3 regions of the Niveispirillum sp. CC-CTL257 genome follow, and region 3 is predicted to be linked to each of the others. Evidence: predicted binding sites of a transcription regulator. Region 3 holds the regulator's gene; each other region holds the start of a gene.
The links. Region 3 encodes PhoB, which activates phosphate uptake and scavenging genes when phosphate is short. Its sites were predicted from a motif close to TNTCATAAAACTGTCA; they were not measured.

Region 1: ABC729_RS02965 (MlaE family ABC transporter permease) is a predicted target of PhoB. The motif match lies at 3,165-3,180, and genes of this name have one in related genera.
Region 2: ABC729_RS23210 (PhoX family protein) is a predicted target of PhoB. The motif match lies at 4,936-4,951, and genes of this name have one in related genera.

The regions. Positions count from the first base shown of each region.
Region 1 covers NZ_JCAJXE010000001.1:599,160-609,187, reverse strand. Annotated here, with positions in the region: gene ABC729_RS02980 (rod shape-determining protein) at 1-897, opposite strand, end outside; gene ABC729_RS02975 (2-isopropylmalate synthase) at 1,243-2,802, opposite strand; gene ABC729_RS02970 (hypothetical protein) at 2,956-3,105, opposite strand; gene ABC729_RS02965 (MlaE family ABC transporter permease) at 3,355-4,125, shown strand; gene ABC729_RS02960 (ABC transporter ATP-binding protein) at 4,122-4,931, shown strand; gene ABC729_RS02955 (DUF2336 domain-containing protein) at 4,962-6,155, opposite strand; gene ABC729_RS02950 (MarR family winged helix-turn-helix transcriptional regulator) at 6,145-6,702, opposite strand; gene ABC729_RS02945 (twin-arginine translocase TatA/TatE family subunit) at 6,837-7,040, opposite strand; gene ABC729_RS02940 (energy transducer TonB) at 7,137-7,436, opposite strand; gene ABC729_RS02935 (tetratricopeptide repeat protein) at 7,560-8,846, opposite strand; gene ABC729_RS02930 (ExbD/TolR family protein) at 9,019-9,450, opposite strand; gene ABC729_RS02925 (ExbD/TolR family protein) at 9,495-9,938, opposite strand; gene ABC729_RS02920 (MotA/TolQ/ExbB proton channel family protein) at 9,941-10,028, opposite strand, start outside.
Region 2 covers NZ_JCAJXE010000004.1:601,444-611,471, forward strand. Annotated here, with positions in the region: gene ABC729_RS23190 (ABC transporter permease) at 3-974, opposite strand; gene ABC729_RS23195 (ABC transporter permease) at 979-2,109, opposite strand; gene ABC729_RS23200 (ABC transporter ATP-binding protein) at 2,106-3,689, opposite strand; gene ABC729_RS23205 (BMP family lipoprotein) at 3,726-4,733, opposite strand; gene ABC729_RS23210 (PhoX family protein) at 5,007-7,064, shown strand; gene ABC729_RS23215 (alkaline phosphatase D family protein) at 7,251-8,852, shown strand; gene ABC729_RS23220 (hypothetical protein) at 8,877-9,497, opposite strand; gene ABC729_RS23225 (gluconokinase) at 9,518-10,028, opposite strand, start outside.
Region 3 covers NZ_JCAJXE010000001.1:235,426-245,453, reverse strand. Annotated here, with positions in the region: gene ggt (gamma-glutamyltransferase) at 1-451, opposite strand, end outside; gene thyA (thymidylate synthase) at 553-1,449, opposite strand; gene ABC729_RS01170 (dihydrofolate reductase) at 1,551-2,057, shown strand; gene ABC729_RS01165 (aspartyl/asparaginyl beta-hydroxylase domain-containing protein) at 2,062-2,733, shown strand; gene ABC729_RS01160 (PaaI family thioesterase) at 2,886-3,380, shown strand; gene ABC729_RS01155 (TetR/AcrR family transcriptional regulator) at 3,353-3,964, shown strand; gene ABC729_RS01150 (elongation factor P hydroxylase) at 4,053-4,694, shown strand; gene ABC729_RS01145 (pyridoxal-phosphate dependent enzyme) at 4,775-6,142, shown strand; gene phoB (phosphate regulon transcriptional regulator PhoB) at 6,198-6,905, opposite strand; gene phoU (phosphate signaling complex protein PhoU) at 6,949-7,674, opposite strand; gene pstB (phosphate ABC transporter ATP-binding protein PstB) at 7,817-8,620, opposite strand; gene pstA (phosphate ABC transporter permease PstA) at 8,623-9,942, opposite strand; gene pstC (phosphate ABC transporter permease subunit PstC) at 9,935-10,028, opposite strand, start outside.

The DNA.
Region 1 (10,028 bases), 360 kb from region 3:
CAGCAGCGCGCCGCCGCCCGTCAGGACGATGCCCTTGTCCACGATGTCGGCGGCCAGCTCCGGCGCCGTATGTTCCAGCGCGACCTTGACCGCCTCAATGATCTGGCTGACCGGCTCGGCCAGGCTCTCGGCGATCTGCCGCTCGCTCATCACCAGTTCCTTGGGCACGCCATTCATCAGGTCGCGGCCCTTGATCTCCATCACCCGGCCTTCGCCATCTTCCGGCGGGCAGGCGGAGCCGATTTCTTTCTTGATACGCTCGGCCGACCCTTCACCTACCAGCAGGTTATGGTGACGGCGGATATAGCCGATAATGGCTTCATCCATCTTGTCGCCACCCACGCGGGCGGAACGGGCATGGACGGTACCGTTCAGCGACAGGACGGCCACTTCCGTGGTGCCGCCGCCGATATCGACGACCATGCTGCCCGTCGGCTCCGTCACCGGCAGGCCGGCACCGATGGCGGCGGCCATCGGTTCCTCGATCAGGGAAACGCGGCGCGCACCGGCAGCCTCGGCACTTTCCTGGATCGCGCGGCGCTCAACGGCGGTGGAACCCGACGGAACGCAGATCACGATTTCCGGGCTGGCGAAGCTGCGGCGGTTGTGAACCTTGCGGATGAAATGCTTGATCATTTCCTCCGCCACTTCGAAATCGGCGATGACGCCGTCGCGCAGCGGGCGGATGGCCTGAATGTTGCCGGGCGTGCGGCCAAGCATCAGCTTGGCCTCGTCACCCACGGCGAGGACCTGCTTCTTGCCCCGCAGGTCGCGGATGGCGACAACTGACGGTTCATTGAGGACGATGCCGCGACCCTTCACGTAGACGAGCGTGTTCGCCGTACCAAGGTCGATCGCCATGTCGGCGGAGAACATACCGAGCAGGTTTGAAAACATGGGTGAAGCGTATCTCTGATGTCCGGATTCTGCCGCCTTGGTGCGACCGGGCCCCGGATATGCCGGGTCGCGCTTGTTGCATAGACCATTTGGGGCGGCCCCCTCAAGCCTTGAAAGCCCTGGAAACGGAATTTCCGCGCCCCGTTCCCTTCGCAGTGCCACATGAAGGGTGTGCAGGCCCCGCATCACCCCCTTTCAGGCTATACGACCCTCAAACTTCATGGCGAAAACATGGCAAAAACCCCCGCCGGAGGGGTCTCCAGCGGGGGTTTGACTCAAGTCGCGGTTTCGGAGTCGCGCGCGCGGCTTTCGCGGCGCACGCCCGGCACCGTAAGAAGATTGGACTTACGCCGACAAGGCCACCGGTGCCGTCTTCAGCCGCTTGGTGATCAGCTTGTTCAGCGCATGGACATAGGCGCGCGCACTGGCCACCAGCGTATCGGCGTCCGCACCCTGCCCATTCACGGTCTTGCCTTCCTCTTCCAGGCGCACGGTCACCTCCGCCTGGGCGTCGGTGCCCTGGGTCACGGCATGCACCTGATAGAGCTGCAGCTTCGCTTCATGCGGAAAGGCCAGCTTCAGGGCGTTGAACACCGCATCGACCGGGCCATTGCCGAAGGCGACCACCGGCGGGATGGACTTGCCATCGATCTCCAGTTCCAGAACGGCATGCTGCGGTCCGCGGGAACCGGCGACGACATGCAATGCCTGGAACCGCACGCGGTCATGCTGACGACCGACCTCATCATCCATGATGGCGATGATGTCCTCGTCATAGATGTCCTTCTTGCGGTCGGCCAGATCCTTGAAGCGCCCGAACGCGTCATTCACGGCATTCTCACCCAGATCGTCATAGCCCAGTTCCTTCAGCTTGGCGCGGAAGGCGGCGCGACCGGAATGCTTGCCCATGACCAGCGACGACCGGTTCAGACCCACCGATTCCGGGGTCATAATCTCATAGGTTTCGGCATGCTTCAGCATACCGTCCTGATGGATGCCGCTTTCATGGGCGAAGGCATTGGCGCCCACGATGGCCTTGTTTGGCTGCACCTGAAAGCCGGTGATGGTGGACACCAGACGCGAGATGCGGGTGATATGTTCCGTCTTGATGCCGGTGGTGCAGCCGATCAGATCATGGCGCGTGCGCAGGGCCATGACGATCTCTTCCAGGGACGCATTGCCCGCCCGCTCGCCTAAGCCATTGATGGTGCATTCCACCTGCCGCACACCGGCACCGATACCGGCGAGCGAGTTGGCGACGGCCAGACCCAGATCATTATGGCAATGGACAGAGAAGATCGCCTTGTCCGAATTGGGAACGCGGGTCATCACGTCCTTGAACATGGCGGCATATTCTTCGGGCAGGGCATAGCCGACCGTGTCCGGGATATTGATGGTGGTGGCACCGGCCTTGATGGCGGCCTCCACACAGCGGCACAGGAAATCGCGGTCAGATCGCGAGCCGTCCTGTGCGGACCATTCCACATCATCGGTCAGGTTGCGGGCATAGCCGACATAATCGATGGTGCGCTGCAATACCTCCTCTTCCGTCATCTTCAACATGTAGTTCATGTGGACGGGGCTGGTGGAGATGAAGGTGTGGATGCGCTTGCGCTGCGCCAGCTGCAACGCCTCGGCGGCGCGGTCGATATCGGCGCGGGACGTGCGGGCCAATGCGGCGATGGTCGCGTTCTTCACGGTACGGGCCACTTCGCGCACGGCCTCGAAATCGCCGTTGGACGCGATGGGGAAACCGGCCTCGATCACATCGACGCCCATTTCCTCCAGCACCGTGGCGATGCGCAGCTTTTCATCCAGATTCATGGAGCAGCCGGGCGCCTGCTCGCCATCGCGCAGGGTGGTGTCGAAAATGATGACGCGGTTGCTGTCGCGGGTGATGGTCATGTCCTGGTCCCTTGCGGCACGTCGGGTGCGGTCCTGTCAGGTACGGCGCACCGATTTCGATAGAAGAAATATGTGGCGTCTGCGGCACCGGACCGGTGCCTCCTCCCCTGATCGCGGGCCGCACCGCGACGAAGGCGGCACGACATCGGGCGCTCAGGGGGTGATTAGTCGTAGGGTGGCGGCCAGGACGATGCGGCCGCAACGGATGGAAGACGCGGACAAGCCGACGGCGTGGGCGGTGAGGCCCGTGCTGTTCTGCTGTTCCGTCATCTGGTCTGCCGCCATCACGGGGGGACCGTCCATCCTTGAAAGGTTTCAAGCCACCCTGCGCCCGACTGGGAACATCGACAGCTCGTTTCATGTTTCGGTTTTAAGGCGAAATCACCGACGCGGCAAGAACCTTCATGGGGAAAGAAATGCAAAGGCTCCATGCGGGGCTGGCTTGGGTGCAGCGCAACAAGGACATGCACCCCCTCCCCCTCGACATTGACAGAAGACACCCCATTGTCTAGCGATGGGACGGGTTTCGCTCCCAAGCAGAAGGCCAGGTACATGAATTTCCTCAGCGCGATCGGCCGTGCCACCCTGACCTTCCTGGAGGCGACGGGGCGGCTGGCCCTGTTCACCCTCACGGCCCTGGCCCATTGCCTGCGCCCGCCCTTCTATTTCCGGCATATCGGCCGGCAGATGGTGGAGATCGGTTATTACAGCCTGCCCGTCGTCGGCCTGACCGCCGTGTTCACGGGTATGGTGCTGGCGCTGCAAAGCTATTCCGGCTTCTCCCGCTTCTCCGCCGAAAGCGCCATCGCCACGGTCGTGGTGCTGTCTATCACCCGGGAACTGGGTCCGGTGCTGGCCGGGCTGATGGTGGCGGGGCGCATTGGTGCCGCCATGGCGGCGGAACTGGGCACCATGCGCGTCACCGAACAGGTGGACGCGCTGACTACCCTGTCCACAAACCCCTATAAGTATCTGGTGGTGCCGCGCCTGATCGCCGGCACCACCATGCTGCCGATCCTGGTGCTGGTGGCAGACATTATCGGCGTGTTCGGCGGCTATTTGGTGGCCGTCTACCGCCTGGGCTTCAACGCTTCCAGCTATATCAACAACAGCTGGCAATATCTGGAATTCATGGATGTGGTGTCCGGTCTGGTGAAGGCTGCGGCGTTCGGCTTCGTCATCTCCCTGATGGGCTGCTACCACGGCTATAATTCGCGTGGCGGGGCGCAGGGCGTGGGGGCGGCCACCACCAACGCCGTCGTGTCGGCTTCCATCCTTATCCTGGTCCTGAACTATCTGCTGACGGGGATCTTCTTCTCATGACGATGGCACCCTTGGAACTGACGCAGGACATGGATGTGCCCAAGATCGCGCTGAAGGGCGTGAAGAAGGCTTTCGGGCCGAAGGTGGTGTTGGACGGCGTCGACCTGGAAATCCAGCGCGGCGAAAGCGTGGTGATCATCGGCGGGTCGGGCACCGGCAAGTCGGTGCTGCTGAAAAGCATCCTGGGCATCCTGCAGCCCGATGCCGGCACCATCCATATCGATGGCGAAGACACGACCCATATCACGGGCCGCGACCGTGAACGCGCCATGGCCAAGTTTGGCATGCTGTTCCAGGGCGCGGCCCTGTTCGACAGCCTGCCCGTCTGGGAAAATGTCGCCTTTGGCCTGATCCAGGGGGCGCAGCGCCTGGGCCGCAAAGAGGCCAAGGAGCGCGCCATCGCCACCCTGGGTGCCGTGGGTCTGGCCCCCGATGTGGCGGACCTGTCGCCTGCCGAACTGTCGGGCGGCATGCAGAAGCGCGTGGGGCTGGCCCGCGCCATCTGCACCCGACCGGAGATCATCTTCTTTGACGAGCCGACGACAGGCCTGGACCCGATCATGGCCGACGTCATCAATGATCTGATCGTGAAATGCGTGAAGGATCTGGGCGCCACCGCGCTTTCCATCACCCATGACATGGCCAGCGCCCGCAAGATCGCCGACCGTATCGCCATGCTCTATAAGGGTAAACTGATCTGGGTGGGGCCGGTGTCGGAGATCGATAATAGCGGCAACCCGTATGTCGATCAGTTCATCCATGGGCGCGCCGAAGGCCCCATCCAGATGCAGATCAGGGCGTTTTAGGGTCTTTCGGGCACCGGGCGGCCCGGCCCCTCACCTCTTCGGCACGGCCCCGCGTAGCGGAATGAACGGCATGCCCGCCACATCCATGGCAGCATCCACCATGTCATCCTCCTTGCGGTCGAACAGCTGCAACAGCAGGTTATCCATGGCCCGCTCCTCCGACTGCCCACATTCGGCATAGATACGGCCCAGCGCTTCCGTCTGGAACACCTCACGCCCCTCCGCAGCCCCGCGATACCCCAGACTCTTGGCCACCCGCATTGCCACCTGGAACGGCGCGAACAGATGCTTGGGCACATGGGCATGATCCAGCAGGGCCTTCATCCCCTCCCACTTGCCATCCAGCAGCAGGGCCATGGCATTGGTCTTGCGCACCCGCGACTTGGTGGAAATCCCCGCCGCGAAGAAGTCAAAATCGCCGGCGCACAAGGTCCGCAGCAGCAGCGCCACACTGAGCCGCCCCTGCTCATGCAGATGCACCGCCAGCGCATCGCCATCCATCCCGGCCCTGGACACCGGCCGCAGCATGGTCAGCGTCGCTGAGTCCCGGCCATGCGCCGCCAGCTCTGCGGCGATCACGGGGGAAAGGCGGTGACGTTCCACCAGATGCGCCCGCACCTTGTCCGACACATGCGCGACCAGCCGCTCCACGACGCTGGCCGGTAGCGTGGCACGCCCGGCCAGCGGTTCGGCCACCAGCGGTACATGGGCATAACGGTCGGCCAGTGATTGCAGGGAGGCATCCGACAGCGCCGCCCCTTCATTGCCGGCCAGGGTTGCGACCACGGCCAGATTGCCAACCTCTGCCAGGGCACCCGACACCGCCGCCGACAGGTTCTGACGCGCCGCGATGGCCATCTGCTTGTCGGGCCTTCCCTGGCCAATCACCTCCAGCAGCAGCGCATCCCCCAGCGTCTCGCCATGGCGCAGCAGGGGGAACGCGACGGAGGTGATGTCCAGCGCCAGATCGCGGGCCAGCCCGTCCGACAGAAACGGGCTGTTATAGATCTGCCAGGCCACCGCCTCGCGCACCTGCTGCACCGTGTCATGGGCCAGACGGGTCAACAGGTCATGCACCAGTGCCTGACCCGCCTCGGCCAGGACCGCCTGCTCGGCGGTGCGCAGCAATTTGGACAGCATCTGAATGCGGGCTTCCGGCGACCGGTCCTGTGCCAGATGCGCCACATCGGCGGGGGTCAGGGCGGTCGGCTTGTCACTGTTCATCCTGCACCTCCTCCCCGTTCAATGTTGTACCGGCAATGTCGGCATCGATGGCGTCGGCGCGGATGACATCCGCCCAGGATTGTTCCAACCGGTGCAGAAGACGGTAGGCCGTCACCAGTTCCGCCTGTCCCTCGCCATCGCGGGCCAGGGCCATGACATGCCCCATCTCCACCCGCCGCAACTCACGGCACAGCGCGGCGCCGGCGGGGCTGAGATGCAACCGCGCCGACCGCCGCTCATCCTGCAATCCGGGCCCCTGCACCAGCCCGGCCTGCACCAGGGTCCGCAGGTTGCTAGCGGCGGCAGCACCCAGATAATGGCCGCGTTCGATCAATTCCTGCACGGTTGGGCTGCTGTCGCCGATGGTCAGCAGCATCAGGCCCTGCACAGGGGTAACATGGCTGCTGTCCAGCCGTTCCAGTTCGATACGGATCACGTCCAGAAACCGGCGGTGAAGTCGCTCCAGCAGGCGGGGAAGATCATGTATCCCGGTGAACGCATCCAACGCCCGCCCCGCCATCATCTCCGTTTCCACGCCGCTGCCCAATCATCCCTCCCCGCCGGTGACGGCGCCTTCAGGGGTAAGGGTAGCATCCGGTCCTTGCCAACCGCAAAAACAAAGGCCGGTCCCCGCGCGCGACAGGGCCGGCCTTACCGGAATAGTCCGCAATATTCAGCGGATCAGCGGGGTGCGTTCTCGCCCGGCTTGTTCTCGGTCAGCTTGGGATCGGCGGCGGCCTCCTCCTCACCTTCCTTCAGGCCCTTCTTGAAGGCCTTCACGCCCTTGGCCATATCACCCATGACGTTTGGCAGCTTGCCCGCGCCAAACACCAGCAGCACGACGACAAGAACGATAATCCAGTGCCAGAGGCTCATGGCGCCCATGGAAATTCTCCAGTTTGACGGCCCGCTTCGATGCGACGCCTTACAGATAGGAAATCCACCGTCGGTTTGAAAGACATATCCGCAAGAGAATGTCGATCAGGCCTGTCCGCGCATCTCGAAGCGCACTTCCAGCCTTTGACGGTCGCGTTCACGGCGCATGGCCTCGGCGGGATGCAGCGGCTTGCCCTCGTCCGGGTGATAGCGCAGTCCGGCCGCATAGCGCAGCGCCGACTGCTCGAACAGGCCCGGCGGCACCGCCTCCACAACACGCACATCCTGCGGCGCGCCATCATTGCCGATACGGAATTCGACAATGACACGGCCTTCGCGCCGAAGACGCAGGGCGCGTTCGGGATATTGCAGCCGGGGGCGGAAAGTGGGTTCCATATCCGACATGGTGCGTCCAGGGATGCCCGGCGGCAATATCACCGGGGGACGTGGAAGAAGCGTGTCTTCCGCGCGGATGACAGGGGAAAATGCAGGAGGGGGCGACGGGACTGGCCCGCCGCCCCCTCCGACTTACTTGGCCTTGGCGGCGGCCAGGATGTAGAGACGCGCCATGTCGGCCGGACCATCGGTACCCTTGATGGTCTTGGCGGCGGCTTCGGCCTTCGCCTTCTGCCCCAGCTCGACATAGTAGGTCACCAGACGAAGACGGGCATCGTCTGGGTTCTTAAGGTTGCCCTTGGCGATCGCGGCTTCGGCCAGGGTGACGGCCTTGTCATACTGGCCATAGCCGGCATAGGCCTCGGCAACGCGCAGGATCGGACCGGCATTGGCACCCGCCAGGGCCTCGGTTTCGGTCTGGGCCAGGGCCTTCTTATCTTCGGCAACCTGCTTGGTCGCCACATCCTTCAGGCGCTTCTGACGCTCAGCCTCGGGGCCGGTGCCAAGCAGACCGGCAGCATAGCCCTTGTCGATGATGGCCTGGGCCTCACCGGGGTTGCCCGCCTGCAAGGACAGCTGGGCCATTTCCATGACGTCACCAGCCGTGTCCAGCAGACCGATCTTGTTCATCAGACGATAGCTGTCCAGCGCCAGACGGTCACGGGCGAAGCCCGGCTTACGCTGCGTGCGCAGCAGCAGGTCCAGCCAGTAGTCGCGCTTGGGATAGTAACGCACCAGCTTTTCCAGCGCGCCCATGTAACCAGCTTCGTTCTTGCTCTCGTTGTTGGCGGCGGCCAACAGCTGCAGGTCCTTCTCGTCCGGCGTGCCACCGGCCTTCTCAACCGCCGAAATCTTGGCGCTGACTTCCTTGATGGCGTTCGGATAATCCTTGCCCAGATAATAGGACTGGAGCAGCAGGGTGCGCATGTTGGCGTCGTTGCCACCACCCGTGAAGTACTTCTGGGTCCAGGCGATCGCCTTGGTGTAATTGCGCTGCTGGTAATAAGCCTGCGCCAGTGCCTGCGTGAAGGTCAGCTGCTGGGCGGCGGGGAAGCGGCCGGTTGCAAAGACGGCTTCAAACGACTTTTCAGCCGTGTCCAGTTCGCCAGCCTGATAGGCGGCGATGGCGCGCATCTGCTCGACCATGAAGTCTTCGAACGGGGTCTTGTCAGCAACCGCGTCGGCTTCTTTGATCTTGCCCAGGGCTTCCTTGAACTTCTTACCCTTCATCAGCTCCTGGGCAGCCGTCAGGGGCTCACCCACTTCCTTGCGGACGGTGTCACCGGCAGGAGCCTTTTCCTTCTTCTCACCGCCAGCCTTCTGCGCAAAGGCCTCAGACGGTGCCATGACGGCGGCGAAGGAGCCGAAGGCCAGGGCCGTTCCCAACAGGGCGGCGGTAAAAAGACGGGTGCGGATCATTGTCTCTATCTCGGTATCGGTCGCCAGGGTCGCGTGTCTCTTCGCGATAGGTCCCTTTCGACGGGTTGTCTCACGGCCAGCCATCTGGCCGCCTGTCCATGCAATCAGGTCAAGTAGGCAGGTTTAAGGCGGACCTGTGAAGGTCCGCCTTTCCCCCATCATCTGGTGCCGATCAGTCCATGAACTGTTCGTTACCGACCATGCCGATCTTGTTCAGGCCGAGCCGCTGTGCGGACGCCAGAACAGCCGCCACGTACTTGTACTTCACCAGCTTGTTCGGACGCAGATGCACTTCCGGCTGCGGACTCTGCGCGGCCTTGAGCTGCATCTGCTGCTCCATTTCCTCACGGCTGTTCAGAACGGTGCCGTTCCAGATCACGGTACCATCGAAGTCGACTTCGATGGTGATGACTTCAGGTTCGACCACGTTCGTCTGCGGCGGGGGGGGGCCCGCCGGCATATCCAGCTTCACCGCGTGGGTCTGCACCGGAATGGTGATGATGAGCATCACCAGCAACACGAGCATCACGTCGATCAACGGCGTGGTGTTCATTTCCGGCGAGACGGACCCGTCCTCGGGACCCGGTCCAACACTCATGCCCATGGGGGCCTCCTATCCTTCATTCCCGTCGGGGGGAAGGCTGAACGTCAGCGTTTGACGTTCAGCGCCCCGGCAGGAGGCTCGGTGATAAAGCCGATCTTGAGGATGCCAGCTCGCTGGCAGGTCACGACGACCTTGCCAACGAACTCGTACCGCCCTTCCTTGTCACCACGGATGTGGATCTCAGGCTGCGGAACCAGCACCGCCACTTCCTTCATCCGCTCGAACAGGGCGTTGTAATCCGGCAACTGAGCAGCATTCCAATAAATGTTGCCGTCCGGATCAACACCGATCGTCACGTTTTCCGGCTTGGTCACAGTCACCACGTTGGCTTCTTCGGGAAGCTTCACGGGGATGGTCTGGATGGCAGCAGGAATGGTCAGCAGGAAGATGATCAGCAGAACGAGCATCACGTCCACCAGCGGCGTCGTATTGATTTCCGACACCACTGAGTCTTCGCCACTATTGGCGGGGCCGACGCTCATCCCCATGGTTAGGCGCTCCGGCCCGTCTTGGACTTCTGGCCAGCGATCAGCAGAGCGTGCAGATCAGCGGAGAAGTTACGCAGACGGTCCATGACC
Region 2 (10,028 bases), on a different contig from region 3:
CCTCACCGATCCTTCACGTAGGGCCGACCGCTGGCCTTGGGCGGGATGGCCTTGCCGACGAAGCCGGCCAGCAGCAGGACGGTCAAGAGATAGGGCAAAGCCTCAATCAACTGTACCGGCACCTCACCGATGCCGGGCAGGGCGACGCCCTGCAGGCGCGTCTGCAACGCGTCGGCGAAGGCGAACAGCAGGCACGCGAACAGGGTGGGGACCGGCTTCCACTTGCCCAGGATCAGGGCCGCCAGCGCCAGGAAGCCCTTGCCCGCCGTCATGTTGGTCTGGAACCCGGCACCTTGGGCGGTGGACAGGTAGGCACCGGCGATGCCGCAGAGCAGGCCCGCGATCAGGACGGCCTGATAACGCAGTTTGGTGACCGAGATACCGGCGGTGTCCACGGCAGCGGGGTTTTCGCCCACGGCGCGCAGGCGCAGGCCGAACCGGGTGCGGTAGGCGATCCACCAGGTCAGGGGAACGATGGCCAGCGCCAGATAGACCAGGATGTTATGGCCGCTGATCAGTTCAAAATAGAGCGGGCCCAGCAGGGGGATGCCGCGCAGAGCCTCTGCCAGCGGCAGGGTGATTTCGCCGAAGCGGGCGTCGGCGGGCAGGTTGGGGGTGCGGCCCCCCATTTCAAACCAGGCATTGCCCAGCACCGCCGTCAGGCCCAGGGCCACGATGTTCAGCGCCACGCCGGAAACGACCTGATTGCCCTTATGTGTGATGCAGGCAAAACCGTGCAGCAGGGCCAGGATGACCGAGGCCAGGATGCCTGCCCCCAGGCCCAACCATGCCGAGCCATGCAGGGCGGCGGTGGCGGCGGTGGCGAAGGCCGCCACCAGCATCTTGCCCTCCAGCCCAATATCGACCACCCCGGCTCGTTCCGAGTAGAACCCGGCCAACGCTGCCAGCAGCAAGGGGGTGGCGAGGCGGACCGTGCTGTCCAGCAGCGACAGAAGCGTGAGAAGCATATCCATGGGATCAGGCCCCTACCGGCTTGGAAGTCGCCACAGCGGGGCGGCGGGAGAAAAGGCGCACCAGCGCCGGGCGGAACATATGTTCCAGCGCACCCGCGAACAGAATGACCACGCCCTGGATCACCACCACCAGCTCCCGGCTGATGGTCGGGTAATCAAAGACCAGCTCGGTGCCGCCCTGATAGAGCGCGCCGAACAGCAGGGCGGCGGGGATGATGCCGGCGGGATGGTTACGGCCCATCAGGGCCACGGCGATGCCGGTAAAGCCCAGACCCGCCGGGAAATTCAGCATCAGGCGATGCTGCACCCCGTGCAGCTCGTTCACGCCCAGCAGGCCCGCCAGGGCACCCGACAGGGCCATGGTGATGACGATGACACGCTTGGGATCGATGCCAGCATAGAGGGCCGCATTCTCATTCGCGCCCGTGGCGCGCAGGGCGAAGCCCCAGCGTGTGTGCCAGATGAAGGCCCAGACGCCGACGCAGGCCAAGAGCGCCAGGAACAGCGAGAAATTCAGCGGCGAGGACGCCATCTCAATCCCGATGCCGGCCAGCATGTCGGCCATCATGGGCAGGAACATGGAGGCGCTGAACGCCTCGCTTTCCGGCGACATCTGGCCCGGCTTGATCAGCACATTGACCATCAGATAGACCATCAGCGAGGACGCGATGAAATTGAACATGATGGTCGTGATGACGATATGGCTGCCGCGATAGGCCTGCAGCCAGCCGGGAATCGCGGCCCACAGCGCGCCGAAGGCTGCACCGCCCAGCACCGACAAGGGCAGGGCCGCCCACCAGGGCCAGCCGGGCAGGGCCAGACAGACCAGACCGACGCCCAGGCCCCCGATATAGGCCTGTCCCTCCCCGCCGATATTGAACAGGCCGCCATGGAAGGCGATGGCGACGGCGAGTGCGGTGAAGATCAGGCTGGTCGCGTAATAAAGTGTGTAGCCGATGCCCTCGCCCGTGCCCAAGGCACCGCGCAGCATGGTGCCGAGCGCACCCACCGGGTCCTCCCCGATGGCGAAGATGACCAGGGCGGAGACCAGCAGCGCCAGGGTGACATTCACCACGGGCAGCAGCAGGCCGGTCGCCCACCAGGGAAGATTGTCGGAACCCGCACCCGCACTCATACCGAAACCCCCGCAGCAACCGCTTCTGTGGTGGGCGCGTCCTTGATGCCCGCCATCATGGTGCCAATCCGGCCCTCCGTGGCCTCTGCCGCCGACAATTCGCCCACAATCTCCCCATCGCACATCACCAGGATGCGGTCGGAGAGCGCCAGAATCTCATCCAGTTCGGCGGAGACCAGCAGGATGGCCTTGCCCCGGTCGCGAAGCGACACAAGCTGACGGTGGATGAAGGCGATGGCACCGATATCAACGCCGCGCGTCGGCTGCCCGACCAGCAGGATGTCGGGTTCCCGGTCCATCTCACGCGCCATCACCAGCTTCTGCTGATTACCGCCGGAGAAGAGCGAGGTGCGCAGATTGGGGTTGCCGGGCCGCACGTCAAACTGTTCCATCAGCGAAACGGTCTTGGCGACCACGCGCTTCCAGTCCAGCCGCCAGCCCTTGGACAGGGCTTGGTCCTGGTGATAGCCCAGGATGGCGCTTTCATGGGCGGGGAATTCCTTGATCACGGCCAGTTTCAGCCGGTCTTCGGGGACATGGGCCAGACCCCGGCGGCGCGCGTCGGCCGCGTCATATTTCGTGGCCGGGCCGATTTCATCGCCCTTCAGCGTGACTGTTCCGCTATCGAAACGGCACATGCCGGACAGAACCTCCAGCAGTTCCGACTGGCCGTTGCCGGCGACACCGGCGATGCCCACAATCTCGCCCGCCCGCACATTCAGGCAGGCATCCTTGAGCGTCGTCACGCCGCGCGCGTCAATGACGTTCACATTCTGCGCCGACAGCAGGACGGGGCCGGGCGTGGCCGGGGCCTTATCCACCGACAGTGAGGTCTTGCGGCCCACCATGGCGTCGGCCAGGGCCTGACGGTCGGTTTCGGCGGTGATGAATTCCGCCACCACCTGACCCCGGCGCAGCACCGACACGCGGTCGGTGATGGCCATAATCTCCTTCAGCTTGTGCGTGATCAGCAGGACGGTGCGACCCTGCTGGCGCAGCCGTTCCAGGATGCGGAACAGCTGCTCCACCTCCGGCGGGGACAGAACCGCAGTGGGTTCGTCCAGGATCAGCACTTCGGCCCCGCGATAAAGCGCCTTCAGGATTTCCACGCGCTGCTGCACGCCGACCGGCAGGTCGGAGACCAGCGCGTCCAGCGGCACCTCCAGCCCGAACTGCTTCTCAAGCGCCTGCACCTCGGCCCGCGCGCGGGCCATGGCGGGACCCAGCACCGGCCCGCCCTCGTGCCCCAGCAGCAGGTTTTCCAGAACCGTGAAGGTCTCCACCAGCATGAAATGCTGATGCACCATGCCAATGCCCAGACGGATCGCGTCCTGCGGCGTGCGGATATTCACCTGTTTGCCGCGCACCAGGATTTCACCCCCGTCAGCCTCGTAGAAGCCGTAGAGGATGCTCATCAAGGTGGACTTGCCAGCCCCGTTCTCCCCCACCAGCCCATGGATGCTGGAGGGGGCGAAACGCAGCGTCACGTCGCGGTTGGCATGGACGGGGCCGAATCGCTTGTCGATGCCGACAAGTTCGACCGCCCAGGCGGGAGAAACGGAAGAGGGGGCGGCCGACATGGGTCCTGCTTGGGTGCTAATTCAGTCAGGGGACGATCAGTACTTGCAGCCCTTGGCGTCGTCATAATTGGCGACGGTGCGGGTGCCGGACTTGATGTCGGCGGTGGCCTTGTCCACGGCCGCCTTCATGGCGGGCGTGATCAGCGCCTTGTTATTGTCATCGAAGGCCCAGCCCACGCCATCTTCCTTCAGGCCCAGACGGCGGTGGCCCGCCTTCCAGGTGCCGTCCTGCGCGGTCTTGAACGCCTCATAAGCGGCGATGTCCACGCGCTTGACCATGGAGGTCAGGACCTTGCCGGGGAACAGGTGGTTCTGGTTGCTGTCCACACCGATGGACAGCTTGCCGGCGTCGCTTGCCGCCTGCAGCACGCCCATGCCGGTCTGACCGGCGGCGGCGAAGATCACGTCCGCGCCACGGTCAAACTGGCTCTTGGCCAGTTCGCTGCCACGCGTGGGATCGGCCCAGGCGGCAGGCGTGGAGCCGGCCATATTAGCCAGGACATTGGCCTTGGGGTTCGTGGCCTTCACGCCCTGTTCATAGCCGCAGGCAAAGCGGCGGATCAGGGGGATATCCATGCCGCCGACAAAGCCCACCGTCCCCGTCTTGGACGCCATGGCCGCCAGAACGCCGACAAGGTAGGAGCCTTCATGTTCGGCGAATTCGATCGACTGTACGTTCGGCAGGTTCACATTGCCGTCGATCAGGGTGAAACGGACATTCGGAAACTCCTTCGCCACCTTTTCCACCGACGGCGCCATGGAGAAACCGACGGAGACGATGATATCGGCATTCTTGGATGCCAGACGGCGCAGGAACTGTTCGCGTTGCGCCTCGTTCGTCACCTCAAACCAGCGGAAATTGGTGCCGGTATCCTTCTTGAACCGTTCGGCACCGTTATTGGCCCCCTCATTGAACGATTTGTCGAAACGGCCGCCCATGTCGAAGACGATGGCCGGTTCGAACCCGAAGGCGGGCGCGACCGTGGCGGCGGTGGACATGAAAAGGGCGAGGGCCGCACAGGCGGCGCGACGGGTAAACTTCATCGGCTCCGTTCCGAACAGAGGAACCCCCAGGGCGGCGATCCCGAAGCAGGGACCACCGGGAAAGGGTCCCAGCAATCATACCAGCCTGTGAAGCTAGCCAGTTCGCAGGCGCACGGCAAGGTGACAAAGCCCGCCTTTGCCGTCCGCGATGCGGAATCTGGCCCCTGTGTCACATCGCCGCCCTGTTGGTCTGGCGCTGGCCTGTCAAATAACTGTAGCTTCCAAGGCGTATGAAACAGGCAAAGCCATTTTTCCGCTGGAGTAACCGTCCTCATGTCCGAGACACGTTTCCTGACCCATGAAGAGTTTGAAGCCATCCAGGACAAGGGTGCGTCACCGGACACGGAACCAACCTTTGGCGAGGTGGTGCAACAGCGGCTGGGTCGTCGCGATATCCTGCGTGGCATGCTGGGCACCAGCGCGATTGCGGCCTTTGCCCCGGCGGTTCCGGTGGCCCTGATGGCGGATGAGGCCAAGGCACAGGCGGTGGGGGCCGCTGGCAAGCAGGGCGGATTCGGGTTTAGTTTTGAGGAGCTGACGCGGGGCATTGACCATACCCACCATGTCGCCCCCGGCTATGACGCCGATGTCCTGATCCGCTGGGGTGACCCGCTGTTCGCGGACAGCCCGGAATTCGATCCGTACAAGCAGAGCGCCGACAGCCAGTTGAAACAGTTCGGCTATAATTGCGACTTCACTGCTTACTATCCCCTGCCGCAGGGCAGCAACAATGCCGATCACGGCCTGTTGTGGGTGAACCATGAATATACCCAGGCCGAGATGATGTTCCCCGGTCTGGCACCGGAAGGTCAGGACAAGTATCCACCCGAATCCGTCACCAAAGAGATGGTGGATATCGAGATGGCGGCCCATTCGGGCACCATCGTTGAGGTCAAGCGCGGTAAGGACGGCAAGTGGACCTATGTGAAGGGCGGCAAGTTCAACCGCCGCATCAATGCGCTGAACACCAAGATGGTGTTTACCGGCCCGGCCGCTGGCCATGCCCGCATGAAGATCAAGGATGACCCAGAGGGCCGCACCGTCATCGGCATGCTGAATAACTGCGCAGGCGGCGTCACCCCGTGGGGCACGGTCCTGTCGGGGGAGGAGAATATCGACGGCTACTTCCTGGGCACCGTTGACCAGACCCATCCCGAACAGCGCAATTATGACCGCATGACGGTGCCTTCGCCCCTGTACCAGTGGGGGCGCTTCCATGAAAGGTTCAACATCAATAAGGAGCCGTTCGGTGCGAATCGCTATGGCTGGATCGTGGAGATCGACCCCTATGACCCGACCAGCACGCCGCGCAAGCTGACGGCGCTGGGCCGGTTCAAGCATGAGGGGGCGGGCGTCACCCTGAACAAGGATGGGCGTGCCGTCGTCTATATGGGCGATGATCAGCGGTTCGAGCATGTGTACCGGTTCGTGTCCAAGGGCACGTTCAACCCGACCGACCGCAAGGCCAACATGAAGCTGCTGGACGAGGGCACGCTGTCGGTGGCGCGGTTTGATGCCGATGGCAGCGTCACCTGGCTGCCGCTGGTGCAGGGGCAGGGGCCGTTGACGCCCGCCAATGGCTTCAAGGATCAGGGCGACGTGGTCATTGCGGCCCGTCTGGCGGCCACACTGGTCGGGGCCACGCGCATGGACCGACCGGAGGATGTGGAGGTCAATCCCAAGACGGGTCTGGTCTATGTCATGCTGACCAATAATGACGACCGGCTGCCCGATGACCCCATCCACCCGGCCCAGATCCGCCCCAATGCCGCCAACCCGCGCCCGGCCAACAGCTGGGGCCATATTATCGAGATGACGCCGCCCGGCGGCGACCACGCTGCGCAGAAGTTCAAGTGGGAAATCCTGGTCAAGGCCGGCAACCCCGCCGACCCGAAAACGGGGGCTAGCTTCAACAAGGCCACCACGGAGAATGGCTGGTTCTCCTGCCCTGACAATTGCGCCTTCGACAGCATGGGCCGGTTGTGGGTCGGCACCGATCAGGGCAGCAAATGGCAATGGACGTCGGGGTCATCGGACGGCATCTGGGCCATGGAGACGCAAGGCCCCCTGCGCGGTACGGCGCGCCTGTTCTTTCGCACGCCGGTGGGGGCGGAACTGACCGGCCCTACCTTCACGCCCGATGATCAGACGCTGTTCGTGTCGGTGCAGCATCCGGGTGCCGATGCCGTGGACAGGGTCACCAAGTCCGGCAACCGTAACGGGACCTTCGCCGATCCGGGCACGCGCTGGCCGGATTTCAAGGATAATATGCCCGCACGGCCATCGGTGGTGGTGATCACCAAGAAGGGCGGCGGCGCGATCGGGGTGTGACGGCCCCGGCACATTGTATTGTAACTGTATTGAAACCCAACGGGTACTTGCCAATCCGCCCCGACCTCTGTCACAAGCAGAGGTGACGAAACCGGAATGCGGGTTCGTCCCTCTTTGCATTCACGTCACCTGCCCGGCCCGCCCTGATGGCGGCCTGGGTGGGGCGTTATCCGTGGGTTGTCCTTGATGAAATCCGTGCTGCCATCCACCCTTGCCCTGTCCCGCCGTCAGCTTCTGCGCGGGGCCGGAAGTTTGGCGGTGGCAGCCCTGGCCATTCCTGTGGCCCCGCGTCTGGCCTTTGGCGCGGTCAATTTCATCGATTATCCGTTCCAGCTGGGCGTGGCATCAGGTGAGCCCTGGCCCGATGGATTCGTGATCTGGACGCGTCTGGCACCCCGACCGCTTGAACCCGGTTACGGCATGTCCAGCGACATCATCCCCGTGGATTGGGAGGTGGCGGAGGACCGGCTGTTCCGCAAGGTAGCGACCAAGGGCACGGCGCTCGCCCATCCCGAACTGGGCCATGCGGTGCATGTGGAGGTGGCGGGGCTGCAACCGGGGCGTCCCTACTGGTATCGGTTCCGCTGTGGCGACCATCGCTCCATGCAGGGCCGCGCGGTGACCGCACCTGCCGCCGGCGCGCCGCTGGCCAAGCTACGCTTCGCCGTCGCGGGCTGTCAGAATTACGATCAGGGCCTGTTCACGGCCTTTGACCATCTGGCCCGCGAAGAGGTGGATTTCGTCTATCACTATGGCGACTACATCTATGAGGGGCAGTCGCGGCCCTTCTATTTCAGCCGCCATCTGGAAGATGTGGTGCCCAGCCCGCGCCGCGCCGACCTGCCGGACCCGGTGTCGCTGGACGAGTATCGCCGGCGCTATGCCAAGTACAAGCTGGATACCGACCTGCAGAAGGCCCATGCCGCCGCCCCCTGGATCGCCGTCTGGGACGATCATGAGGTGGTGGATAATTGGGCTTCTGACTTCAACTGGGACAATACCCCGCCCGACATCTTCCGCCTGCGCCGCGCTGCGGCCGCCCAGGCCTATTACGAGCATCTGCCGTTCCGGCGCTCGTCGCTGCCCGATGGGGCGCGGATGCAACTGTTCCGCAAGTTTGCATTCGGCGATCTGGTGGATATGCATGTGCTGGACACCCGCCAATATCGCAGCGACCAGCCCTGTCGCGACGGGTTCCGCCCGGCCTGCCCCGATGTCGATAATCCCAACCTGACGGTGCTGGGTGAGACACAGGAAAAGTGGCTGTTCGACGGGTTGGCCCAGGGCAAGGCTCGGTTCAACCTGCTGGCACAGCAGGTCATGCTGATGCCATGCGACCGGGAGCCGGGCGAGGCCAATATCCGCAACCTGGACACCTGGGACCCCTACCGCGTGGCCCGCGCCCGCCTGTTGAAGCATATCCAGGGCAACAACATCCGCAACACCGTCGTCCTGACCGGTGACGAGCATCAGAACATCGTCGGCAATGTGATTTTCGACGACAAGGACCCGAACAGCGCCGTCGTGGCCAGCGAGTTCGTCGTCACCTCCATCTCGTCCGGCGGTGATGGCGGAGAGCAGCGTCCAGCGGCCAAGGGCATGCTGGCCGAGAACCCACATATCAAGCTGATCAACGATCAGCGCGGCTATGGCATCTGCGAGGTCACGCCGAAGCACCTGACCATGGACCTGAAGGTCCTGGATCAGGTCAGCACGCCGGGCGGCAAACTGTCCTCGCGCGCCAAGTTTGCCGTCGATCCGGGCAAGCCGGGGGTGCAGAAGGGGTGAGCCTGACCAACCCTGCCGATGGCATCAGTTGCGCGGTGGGGTGGAGAGGGAGCGCAGATAGTCCAGGATATGGCGCGCCTCCAGCTGTTCGCCAGCACTGGCGTCGGGGCGCAGACGTTGCGCCGCCAGGGCTTCCAGCGCCTGTCGTTGCTGTTCCTTTGTGTTCTGTCGCTGGACCTGCACGAACAGCCGGATCAAGGACAGGGGTGTGTCGTTCCCGACGGATAGCTGGAATGGCCGCGTGCCATCGCCGCGACTGCCCAGGATGGTCGTGAACTGGTCGCCCTGGTGACGCAGGAACAGCAGGTAGCGGGCATTGCGGGTGTAGACCGGGACGGGGCAGACAGGGCTACGCGTCAGGAAGGCATCGTCCAGTCGCCCGGCCACCGGCACGGTTGGAGCGGTCGTGCCTTTCAACACCTCAACCGGTGTGAACCCGACCTGGGGTGGCCCTGTGAAGGTTTCCACCAGATCGGGCCGCAGCGGCCAGGACCCGGTGACACGGGCCAGCAGTATCAGGTCCGCGCGGGCCACCAGTTCGTACACGGATGCTGGGCCTGCACCCTCCACCATATCGCAGGCCCATGAGGGATGCGGCAGCAGGAGCAGCAGCAACATCAGGGCGCGGCGGGTGAGGGGAGGCATGAAGGCTCCGTGAGGGTCCTTCAGCAGAGTGACGTAGATGACGGGGGTGCCGCAACCCCGCACCCGATGAAATCCAGCGCTGCGGTCAGCAGCTTCGGCAGGGGGCGACAGAGGTCCAGGGTCAGCGTTCGATCCTCCCCTTCCGGCATTTCCAGCGTCTCCAGCTGACTGTCCAGCAGGGTGACGGGCATGAAATGGCCCGACCGTGCCGCCATGCGGTCCGCCAGCACGGCGCGGGGGCCGTGCATATGGATGACCCAGAGCGGGAGACCGCCGGCCCGCAGCAGGTCACGGTAGCGTCGCTTCAGGGCTGAACAGGCAACAATCAGACCGTGACCGGTGACGGATGCATGGTGGATTTCAGCGGCGATGGCTTCCAACCAGCCCTGGCGGTCGGCATCGGTCAGGGGAATGCCGGCCTGCATGCGGGCGACATTGTCGGGCGGGTGCAGCCGGTCCCCTTCGAGAAATTCCATCCCCAACGCCTGGGCCAGGGCGGCGCCCAGGCTGGATTTTCCACAGCCGCTGACC
Region 3 (10,028 bases):
CCAGTTCAATAAGTCGGATATTGCCCGGCACACCCACCGACAGGCCGCCGGCCCGCGCCAGCTCATAATCCATTTCCTGGCCGTTCTTCATGAAGCGGTCGGGTTTGGCCGCCGATGGTGCCTCCTCCCGCCCATCATAGCTGAACGTGTGCTTGGACCCGGCGGGGTGGTACAGCATGAAACCGCCCCCGCCGATGCCCGACGATTCCGGCTCCACCACCGTCAGGGCCAACATCAGGGCCGCCGCCGCATCCGCCGCCGATCCACCCTGGCGCAGGATTTCACGGCCAGCATCGGTGGCGCGCGGGTCCGCCGACGACACCATGGCCTTGCCCACGGGCAGCGCCGTCACCGTGGCACTTTCCTTCTGCGCCCAGGCCCCCGTGGCCGGTATGGCCGTCAATGCTGTGGCCAGACAAAGCGACAGGGCAAGCGAACGCAGACGGATCATCGCGGGTTCTCTCCGACGGGTCAGAACAGGGCGTCAGCTTCCCATGAAAACCACTGTCATCCTACTGTAAAATATTGATTATTTTCTGGGCAGGGTGCCGCTCATACCGCCACATCCGCCTTGATCGGCGGGTGCGGGTCATAGCCTTCAACCACGAAATCCTCGATCCGGTAGCCGTCGATGCTGTCGGCACGGCGGGACAGCGTCAGGCGCGGCAGGGGGCGGGGGCTGCGGGAAAGCTGCTCACGGGCGGCGTCCAGATGGTTGAGGTAGAGATGCACATCCCCGCCCATCCACACAAACTCACCCAGACGCAAGCCCGCCTGCTGCGCCAGCATGGCCTGCAAGACCGCGGCACCGGTCAGGTTGAAGGGCAGGCCCAGCAGCACGTCGCAGCTACGCTGATACATCAGCCCGTTCAGGCGGCCATCGCTGGTGACATGGTACTGATAGACCATGTGGCAGGGCGGCAGGGCCATGCCGCCCAGTTCCGGCACGTTCCAGGCATGGAACAGCAGGCGGCGGCTGGCGGGTGTTTCGCGCAAGCCCTTGATCAGGGCCGCAATCTGGTCATGTTCCCGCCCGTCGGGGCCCAGCCAGCGCCGCCATTGCTTGCCATAGACCGGCCCCAGCTCACCCCAGCGGGCGGCGAACGCGTCATCCTCCACGATCCGCTGCTCAAAATCCTTCTGGCTGATCTGTTCGCCCGTTTCGCAGCGATAGGTGGCGAGCGGCCAGTCGGTCCAGATGGTGACCTTTTCCTTCAGCAACGGCTGGATATTGGTGCCGCCGGTCAGGAACCACAGCATCTCCTTGACCGCCATTTTCCAATAAACACGCTTGGTGGTCAGGATGGGCACGGTCCCGTCCGACAGGTCGAACCGCATCATGGCGCCGAACAAGGACTTGGTGCCCACACCCGTCCGGTCCACGCGGGCATCGCCACGGGCCAGGATGTCTTCCATCAGATCCAGATATTGCTGTTCGGGATGGCGCATCGACCGTCGGCTCCACTTGGCCCATCATGCTGCAAGTGGTTGTTCATTAGCCCGCCGGGCGGCTATTGTCACTGCCTACCGCCCGCCTGGAGACCTCCGCCTTGTTCCTTTCCGTGATCGCCGCCGTCGCCCGCAATGGGGTTATCGGTCATGAGGGCCGCATGCCCTGGAAGCTGCCCAACGATCTACGCTTCTTCAAGCAGGTGACCATGGGCAAGCCCATGATCATGGGCCGCAAGACCTGGGAGAGTTTCGGGTCAAAGCCCCTGCCCGGCCGGCCGCACATCGTGATCACCGGCAACCGCGATTTCGTGGCCGAGGGCGCGATTGTTGTCCATGACCTGGAAACCGCCATCGCCACGGGTAAGCGCCTGGCCGAAGAGGCCGACGGGAATGAGGTGATGGTGATCGGCGGGGCGCAGATTTACGCCGCAGCATTGCCCCTGGCCGACCGCGTTTTCCTGACAGAGATCGCGGCCAGTCCCGTGGGCGACACCCATTTCCCGGCATTCGACCGCACGGCCTTCCTGGGCGAAGAACTGGGCATGCAGATGGCCAAGGGGCCGGATCAGCCGGCCTTCCGCGTCATGCTGTTCCATCGGCGGTGATGCGATGACGGCGCTGCTGCCCTGGCAGGAGGTCACGGTCGGGTCCGGCCTGTTGCTGGCTGCGGCCTCCGACATTTCGGTCGATGTGACCGCCTTGCAGCGGCAGACGCGCGCCGCTATTGACAGAACGCCCGACAGCGACCGCGGACGCTATGGCGACACGGGCGGCGACTGGACCGCCATCACCCTGATGAGCATGCCGCTACCCGATGGTGATGGCAGCTTACCTGCCGGCACGCCAGCCCCCCCGCTGGCCCATCTGCCGCTGCTGGAGAAGATTTTCCAGGTACTGGGCAGACCACCTCATGGGGCACATATCCTGCGCCAGCCGCCACGCGGCCTCCTGCCCTGGCATTTCGATCCGCAGGCCCTGCACCTGCCGCTTTGCCGGCTGTTGCTGACGGTGGAGGCTGATCCCGCCGCCTTCACCTGGATTGGACATGAGAAAGTGGCTTTCCCCGCAGGCACCCTGTGGACGGGCGATTTCGCCATTCCGCATCAGGTGGAGAATGACAGCGACCGTGAACGTCTGGTGATTGCGCTGGACTATCCCTCAACGGAACAGGTTCGTGCCCGCTTCCCCGCCCCCCTCACGGCGGAAGCCGGGAAGCGTGCATCCCTGTCGGGTCAAGCCGTGAACCTGTGGCGCGATTGGCGCTTCGCGCAGGCATCCTGATGCGCGGTCACGCAATCGCCGACGGGCTGCCCTGCCTGCTGCTCTGGCCGGCTCGGACCCAACAACCAACCGATAGCTGACACACACACCGGTCATTTTCACACTTGACCGATCGTTCGTTTTTGACAAATGTCTCCATCGGAGACTTTGCAATGCTGAAAATCATCCTTCCACTCGTGTTCAAGGTGAGGCCCAAGATGGTCTATGACATGATCCGCCAGCAGATGGCGGGTTCCCTGCCCTTCGTGCGCCATTGCGGCATCGATCTGGTGACGCTTGGCGATGGCACCGCTGAGGCGCGGGTGACCGACCGGGCGGAGGTGAAGAACCATCTGGGCACGCCCCATGCCGGCGTCATCTTCACGCTTGCCGAAACGGCCAGCGGCGGGGCGATGGCCGGGGCCATGGCCCCTGTCCTGATGAATGTCCGCCCGGTGGCGGCGCAGGCGACGATCCAGTTCCTGACCCTGGCCAAGGGCGATCTGCGTGCGGTTGCCCGCACGGGCCGGTCGGGTGCTGAACTGCGGGCGGAGCTGGAGACGGAAGGCAAGGTGCGGTTCCCCGTGGAGGTGGAGATCACCGACGCCGCCGGACAGCCCGTGTCGAAGATGGTGGTGGAATGGTACGTCAGTCCCAAGCGGCCCTGATCGCCGAACCGGTCCGCCGCGACAGCTTCCACCATGGCGACCTGCGGGCAGCGTCCCTGTCCGCCGCCCTGGGCATGGTGGAGGCTGACGGGCCGGATGCCCTGTCCTTCCGGGCCGTGGCGGCGGCTGTCGGCGTCAATCACCGCGCCCTTTACCGCCATTTCACGGACAAGTACGAACTGACCCTGGCACTGGCGGCGCATGGCTTCGATGGGATGGCCGCGGCCATTCAGACGGGATTCGATGCCGATGGCGGGCAACCCCGCCCCGGCCCGCTTTACCATGCCTATATCGATTTCGCGCTGGACCGGCCCGGCCTCTACGCCCTGATGTATGGCATTCCGGGGCAGGACTACCTGACCCACCCGGCGCTGGCCCCGTCGGTCGCGAAAGTCACGAAGCTGGCGGCCAAGGCGTTTCGCCACGTGAATGACCCACCCGGCTTTTCCATCGCGATCCGCGACCGTGTCATGCGCGCCTGGGGGGAGGTGCATGGGCTGTGCGACCTGTGGCGGCGTGGCGCATTGCGCGCGCGGGATGCGGCGGCGGCCAAGGCCTATATCCTTGCTTTGCTGGCGCAATGATGCGCCCGCCACCCCTGCGTCGCGTGATATCCGGCAACGCAGGTTTCGCACTTCACGCTGGCGGGCCACTGGCTATCTTCTGCATCCCATGCAGCTCACCACCATCCCCGATCACGTCCTGCCGGACGCCCTGGCCACCGTCGCCAGCCACTTGGCCCCCGAAAGCCGGACGGCCAAGGTGCTGGCGCGCATCGCGGCCACCCGCGACCTGATCGCGCTGGGCGTGGACACGCCGTCACATCGGGATGCCGCCGTCGATCTGGCCCGCGCCTTCGGGATCGGCGTGATCGATGAGGAGCCGCAGGCCGCCTTCTCCTATGACGGCCAAGCCATCCGCACCCGGTCAGAAGCCTACGTCCTGATCCATGAGGTGGCGCACTGGCTGGTCGCCCCGCCCGCGCGCCGGTCCCTGATCGATTTCGGTCTGGGGGCCGGTCCCGAATCCGGCCGCGTGGAGGAGGCGAATAGCGCCATCGCGGTGGGCAAGGAAGAGCAGATCCGGGAGGAGGCCCTGGCATCGCTCCTGGGCATCCTGTGGGAGGTGGAACTGAGCCAGCCCGCCATCCTTGCCTTCCTGGAACAGAACTGGCTGGAGGGTTGGGAACGGCCATCCTGTGCCGAGAATCTGGCCGACAATGTCGAAGCCCTTTTCCAGGCGGGATTGATCAGTGCGGATGGGCGGCCAATTCCGCCGGAATCGTGCGTGGATCGCGCCCGCGCCGCAGCTTGATTTCGTTATTTCACACCCCCTTGCGGGTGGTTTGAGGATGCGGTTCCCTGAAGGCAAAACCATTTGCCCCAGGGGGAAACATGTCCGGCGCACCCGCCATCCTGTCCATGATCGGCAACACCCCGATCGTCCGCGTCACCCGTTTCGATACCGGTCCGTGCGAGCTGTATCTGAAGCTGGAAAACCAGAATCCCGGCGGCTCCATCAAGGACCGTATCGCGCTGAAGATGATCGAGGCGGCGGAGGCAGAGGGCAAGCTGGCCCCCGGCGGTACCGTTATCGAGGCGACGGCCGGCAATACCGGCCTGGGTCTGGCCCTGGTCTGCGCCGCCAAGGGTTACCGCCTGATCCTGGTCATCCCGGACAAGATGGCCACCGAGAAGATCAACAATCTGCGTGCCCTGGGCGCTCAAATCCACATCACGCGGTCGGATGTGGGCAAGGGTCACCCCGCCTATTACCAGGATATTGCCGAGCGCCTGTCGAATGAAATCCCCGGCAGCTTCTATGTGAACCAGTTCGCCAATCCGGCCAATCCCCGCGCGCACGAGGAATGGACCGGCCCGGAAATGCTGCGCCAGATGGATGGCGATATCGACGCGGTGGTGGCCGGCATCGGCTCTGGCGGCACCTTCACGGGCCTGGGTGCCTTCTTCGCGAAGGCCAGCCCCAAGACCGCCATGGTCATCGCCGACCCGGTTGGCTCCATCATCGCTGACCTTGTGAACAAGGGCACGCATGACGAGCCGGGTTCCTGGGTCGTTGAAGGCGTGGGCGAGGATTTCGTACCCCCCATCTGCGACCTCCAGTACGCCAAGGCCGCCTATTATGTCAGCGACACCGAAAGCCTGACTGCCGCACGCGATCTGCTGCGGCTGGAGGGCATCCTGGCCGGGTCCTCATCGGGCACGCTGTTCGCGGCGGCGCTGAAATATTGCCGGGCACAGACGACGCCCAAGAAGGTCATCACCTTCGTCTGCGACACGGGCAACAAGTACCTGTCGAAGATGTTCAATGACGCCTGGATGGAAGATCACGGCTTCACCCCGCGTGAACGCCACAATGACCTGCGCGACCTGATGACCCGCCGTTTCGACAAGGGCCAAGTGGTCACCGTGGGGCCGGAGGATACGCTGCTGACCGCCTACAAGCGGATGCGCATCTCCGACGTGTCACAGTTGCCCGTCATGGAGGGCGAGCGGGTAATCGGCATCCTGGATGAAAGCGACCTGCTGCTGCATGTCGAAAAGGACCCGGCCCGCTTCCGCGACAAGGTCTATACCGCCATGGTCAACCGGCTGGAAACCCTGCCCGTGACCGCGACCATGGCCGACCTGCGCGCCCTGTTCAACCGCAACATGGTGGCCATCATCATGGATGGCCCCGTGTTCCTGGGCCTGTTGACCCGCACCGACGTGCTGAACCATCTGCGCCGGCAGTTGGGGTGAAAGCGGGGTCGCTCCCATACCAGAAGGGCCGCCCTATCAGGCGGCCCTTTTCACATCACATCGTCGTCTTGTTATCCAACGCATAGCCCGCCGAGCGGACGGTGCGGATCACATCCTGTTCTTCCGTCTCGTTCAGGGCCTTGCGCAGACGGCGGATGTGGACGTCAACGGTGCGCAGCTCGACATAGACATCGTGGCCCCAGACGATATCCAGCAGCTGCTCGCGGGAGAAAACGCGCCCTGGATGCTGCATGAAATGGCGCAGCAGGGCGAATTCTTTCGGCCCTAGATGGATATCGCGACCGCCCCGGCGCACCCGGTGGGCCGCCAAATCCATGGAGATGTCGGAGAAGCGCAGCAATTCTTCGGCCAGACCCGGCGAGGCGCGGCGCAGGACAGCGCGGATGCGGGCCACCAGTTCGGTGGGGCTGAACGGCTTGGACAGGTAATCATCCGCCCCGCTGTTCAGTCCACGGACCTTGTCCGCCTCTTCCCCGCGCGCCGTCAGCATGATGACGGGCGTCTCGCGGGTCTTGGGATTGCGGCGCAACTGGCGGCAGACCTCCAGCCCGCTCATCAGCGGCAGCATCCAGTCCAGCAGGATCAGATGCGGGCTGCGCTCATCGGCCAGCAGCAGGGCTTCTTCCCCGTCACCGGCGGTGATGACCCGGAACCCTTCGCGTTCCAGATTGTAGGACAGCAGCGTGACGAGATCGGCCTCGTCTTCAACAACCAGGATCAGCGGCTTCAAGGCGGCGTTCATCGGGGTCCCTTGGCGCTAGATGGGGTGACAGGGAGAGGCCGTTTCAGCCCTCGCTGTCCACCGGTTCAATGATGGTGAAGCTGGACTTGTCGCTCTTGGGCCGTTCCGCCGTCAGCGGCTGGCCCCGGACCAGGAAATGCACCGTCTCGGCGATGTTCGTCGCGTGGTCGCCGGCGCGTTCCAGGTTCTTGGCGATAAACAGAAGATGCGTGCAGGGCGTGATGTTGCGCGGATCTTCCATCATGTAGGTCAGGACCTCGCGGAACAGGCTGGTGTAGAGATCATCCAGCTCTTCATCCCGGTGCCAGGCGGCCACGGCCTTATCGACATCGCGGTCGATATAGGCATCCAGCACGTCCTTCAGCATTTCCTGCACCAGACGTCCCATGCGCGGGATGGTCCCGGCGGGGCGCATCACGGGAAGCTGCGCCAGGGCGATGGAGCGCTTGGCGATATTGGCGGCATAATCGCCCGTGCGTTCCAGATCGGCGGAGATTTTCAGCGCCGCCAGCACTTCGCGCAGATCCACACCGACCGGTGCGCGCAGCGCCAGCATGCGGATGGCGTCATGCTCGATCTGGCGCTCGAACTCGTCCAGGCGGGTATCGCCCTGCATAACCTTGGTGGCGCCCTCGACATCGCGGCGGCCCACGGCCTGCACAGCCGCTTCCACCTGCGCTTCCACCACGCCGCCCATCTGGGCGATCAGGTTGGACAGGCGCTGCAATTCCGCCTCAAAGGACTTGACGGTATGTTCGGTCGGCGACATGGACATGGGTCCTTGATCTGTGGGGCAGGTCGGCAATCACCCGTAGGTCAGGTCGAGCGCGAGCGAGCCCTGACAGCAAAGCTTTCAATCCTTGCCTGTCAGGGCGCAGCTTACGCCTCGACCTGACCTACAGCATGACGCATCAACCGTAACGGCCGGTGATGTAGCCCTGGGTGCGCTCGTCGCGCGGGTTGGTGAAGATTTCCTCGGTGTCACCCACCTCGACCAGATCACCCAGATGGAAGAAGGCCGTGCGTTGCGAAACGCGGGCGGCCTGCTGCATGTTGTGGGTGACGATGGCGATGGTGAAGCTCTCCCGCAGCTCGTCGATCAGCTCTTCGATATGCGCGGTGGCGATGGGGTCCAGGGCCGAGCAGGGCTCGTCCATCAAGATGACTTCCGGGCTGACGGCGACGGCGCGCGCGATGCACAGGCGCTGCTGCTGACCACCTGACAGGCCGGTGCCCGGCTCATGCAGGCGGTCCTTGACCTCGTTCCACAGGCCGGCGCGCTTCAGCGAGGTTTCGACGATGGCGTCGAACTCGTCCTTGCGGGTGGCAAGGCCATGCAGCTTCGGTCCGTAAGTCACATTCTCATAGATCGATTTCGGGAACGGGTTCGGCTTCTGGAACACCATGCCCACCCGGGCGCGCAGCTGCACCACGTCCAGCTTGGGGTCATAGATGTCCTCGCCATCCAACAGGATCTTGCCTTCGACGCGGCAGATATCGATCGTGTCGTTCATGCGGTTCAGCGTCCGCAGGAACGTGGACTTGCCACAGCCCGACGGGCCGATCATGGCCAGAACCTCGTTCTGGTACAGATCGACATTGACGCCGTGCAGGGCGCGCTTGGCACCGTAATAGACCTTCACGTCGCGGGCCGACATCTTCACCGTCTGCGCGACGGCGGCCTGCGCGGGCTTGTTCAGGGTCATGCTGTCCATGGTTACCACCGACGTTCGAATTTCTTGCGCAGCCAGATGGCGGCACCGTTCATCAGGATCAGGAAGGCCAGCAGCACAAGGATGGCGGCCGAGGTCAGTTCGACAAAGCCGCGTTCCGGCTTGTCAGCCCAGATGAAAATCTGCACCGGCAGAACCGAGGAGCTGGCCAGCAGGCTGTCCGGTGCCGACGTGACGAAGGCATTCATGCCGATCATCAGCAGTGGTGCCGTCTCACCCACGGCATGGGCCATGCCGATGATGGTGCCCGTCATGATGCCCGGCATGGCCAACGGCAGCACATGATGCATCACCGCCTGGAGCTTCGATGCACCCATGCCCAGCGCCGCCTCGCGGATCGACGGCGGCACTGCTTTCAGGGCAGCGCGGCTGGCGATGATGATGGTGGGCAGCACCAGCAGACCCAGCACCAGACCACCGACCAGCGGGGCCGAACGCGGCATACCGAAGAAGTTTAGGAACACCGCCAGACCCAGCAGACCGAACACGATGGAAGGCACGGCCGCCAGATTGTTGATGTTCACTTCGATGATCTCGGTGAACCGGTTCTTGGGCGCGAATTCTTCCAGATAGACCGCCGCTGCAACACCGATAGGCAGGGAAATGGCCAGCGTGACCAGCATGGTCAGAAGCGTGCCCACCGCGGCCCCCAGCAGACCCGCCAGTTCGGGATAGTTGCTGTCGCTGGCGGTAAAGAAGGTCGTGTTGAACGCCGACCGCACGTCACCGCGCTGCTCCAGACTGTCAAACCAGGCCAGTTGCTTGTCGTTGATCGGACGCTCGATCTCCGGCAGGTCGCGGTCGATGCCGCCCTTGACGATCTGGTTGATGCCGTCAGACGCGGGCAGCCAGACCTCAATCGTCTGCCCGACCAAGGCCGGGTCCTTGTCCAGCATCTGGCCCAGGCGAACGCCAGCCACGGGGCTGACGAGACCGCGCAGGTCGCGCTTCTCCGTCCGGCCCGTGACGTCGGGGAAGGCCTTATACAGGGCATCCGTCACCAGGGTCTGGAAGGCACCACGGTCCCATTCGCCGGGCTTGCCGGTGCCTTGCGGATCAATCGTGCCGGCATCGACGGTCACCGCCAGCTTCACCTCCGTCTGGAAGAAGGCGGACGTGCCTTCCTTCAGCAGGGTCGACAGCAGGATGACCAGCATCGAGCAAGCGAACAGGATGGCCAGGATGCCATAGAGGCGGAAGCGGCGTTCGGCGGCATAGCGCGCCTTCAGTCGCTTGGTGGCGGCGTCGCCGGTGTGAAGGGACACGGGCATGGCTGTGGGCATCGGCTCTGCGATCTCAGTCATATTTTTCCCGGTATTTCTGGACGATGCGGAGGGCAACGACATTCAGCGCCAGGGTCACCAGGAACAGGACCAGACCCAGGGCGAAG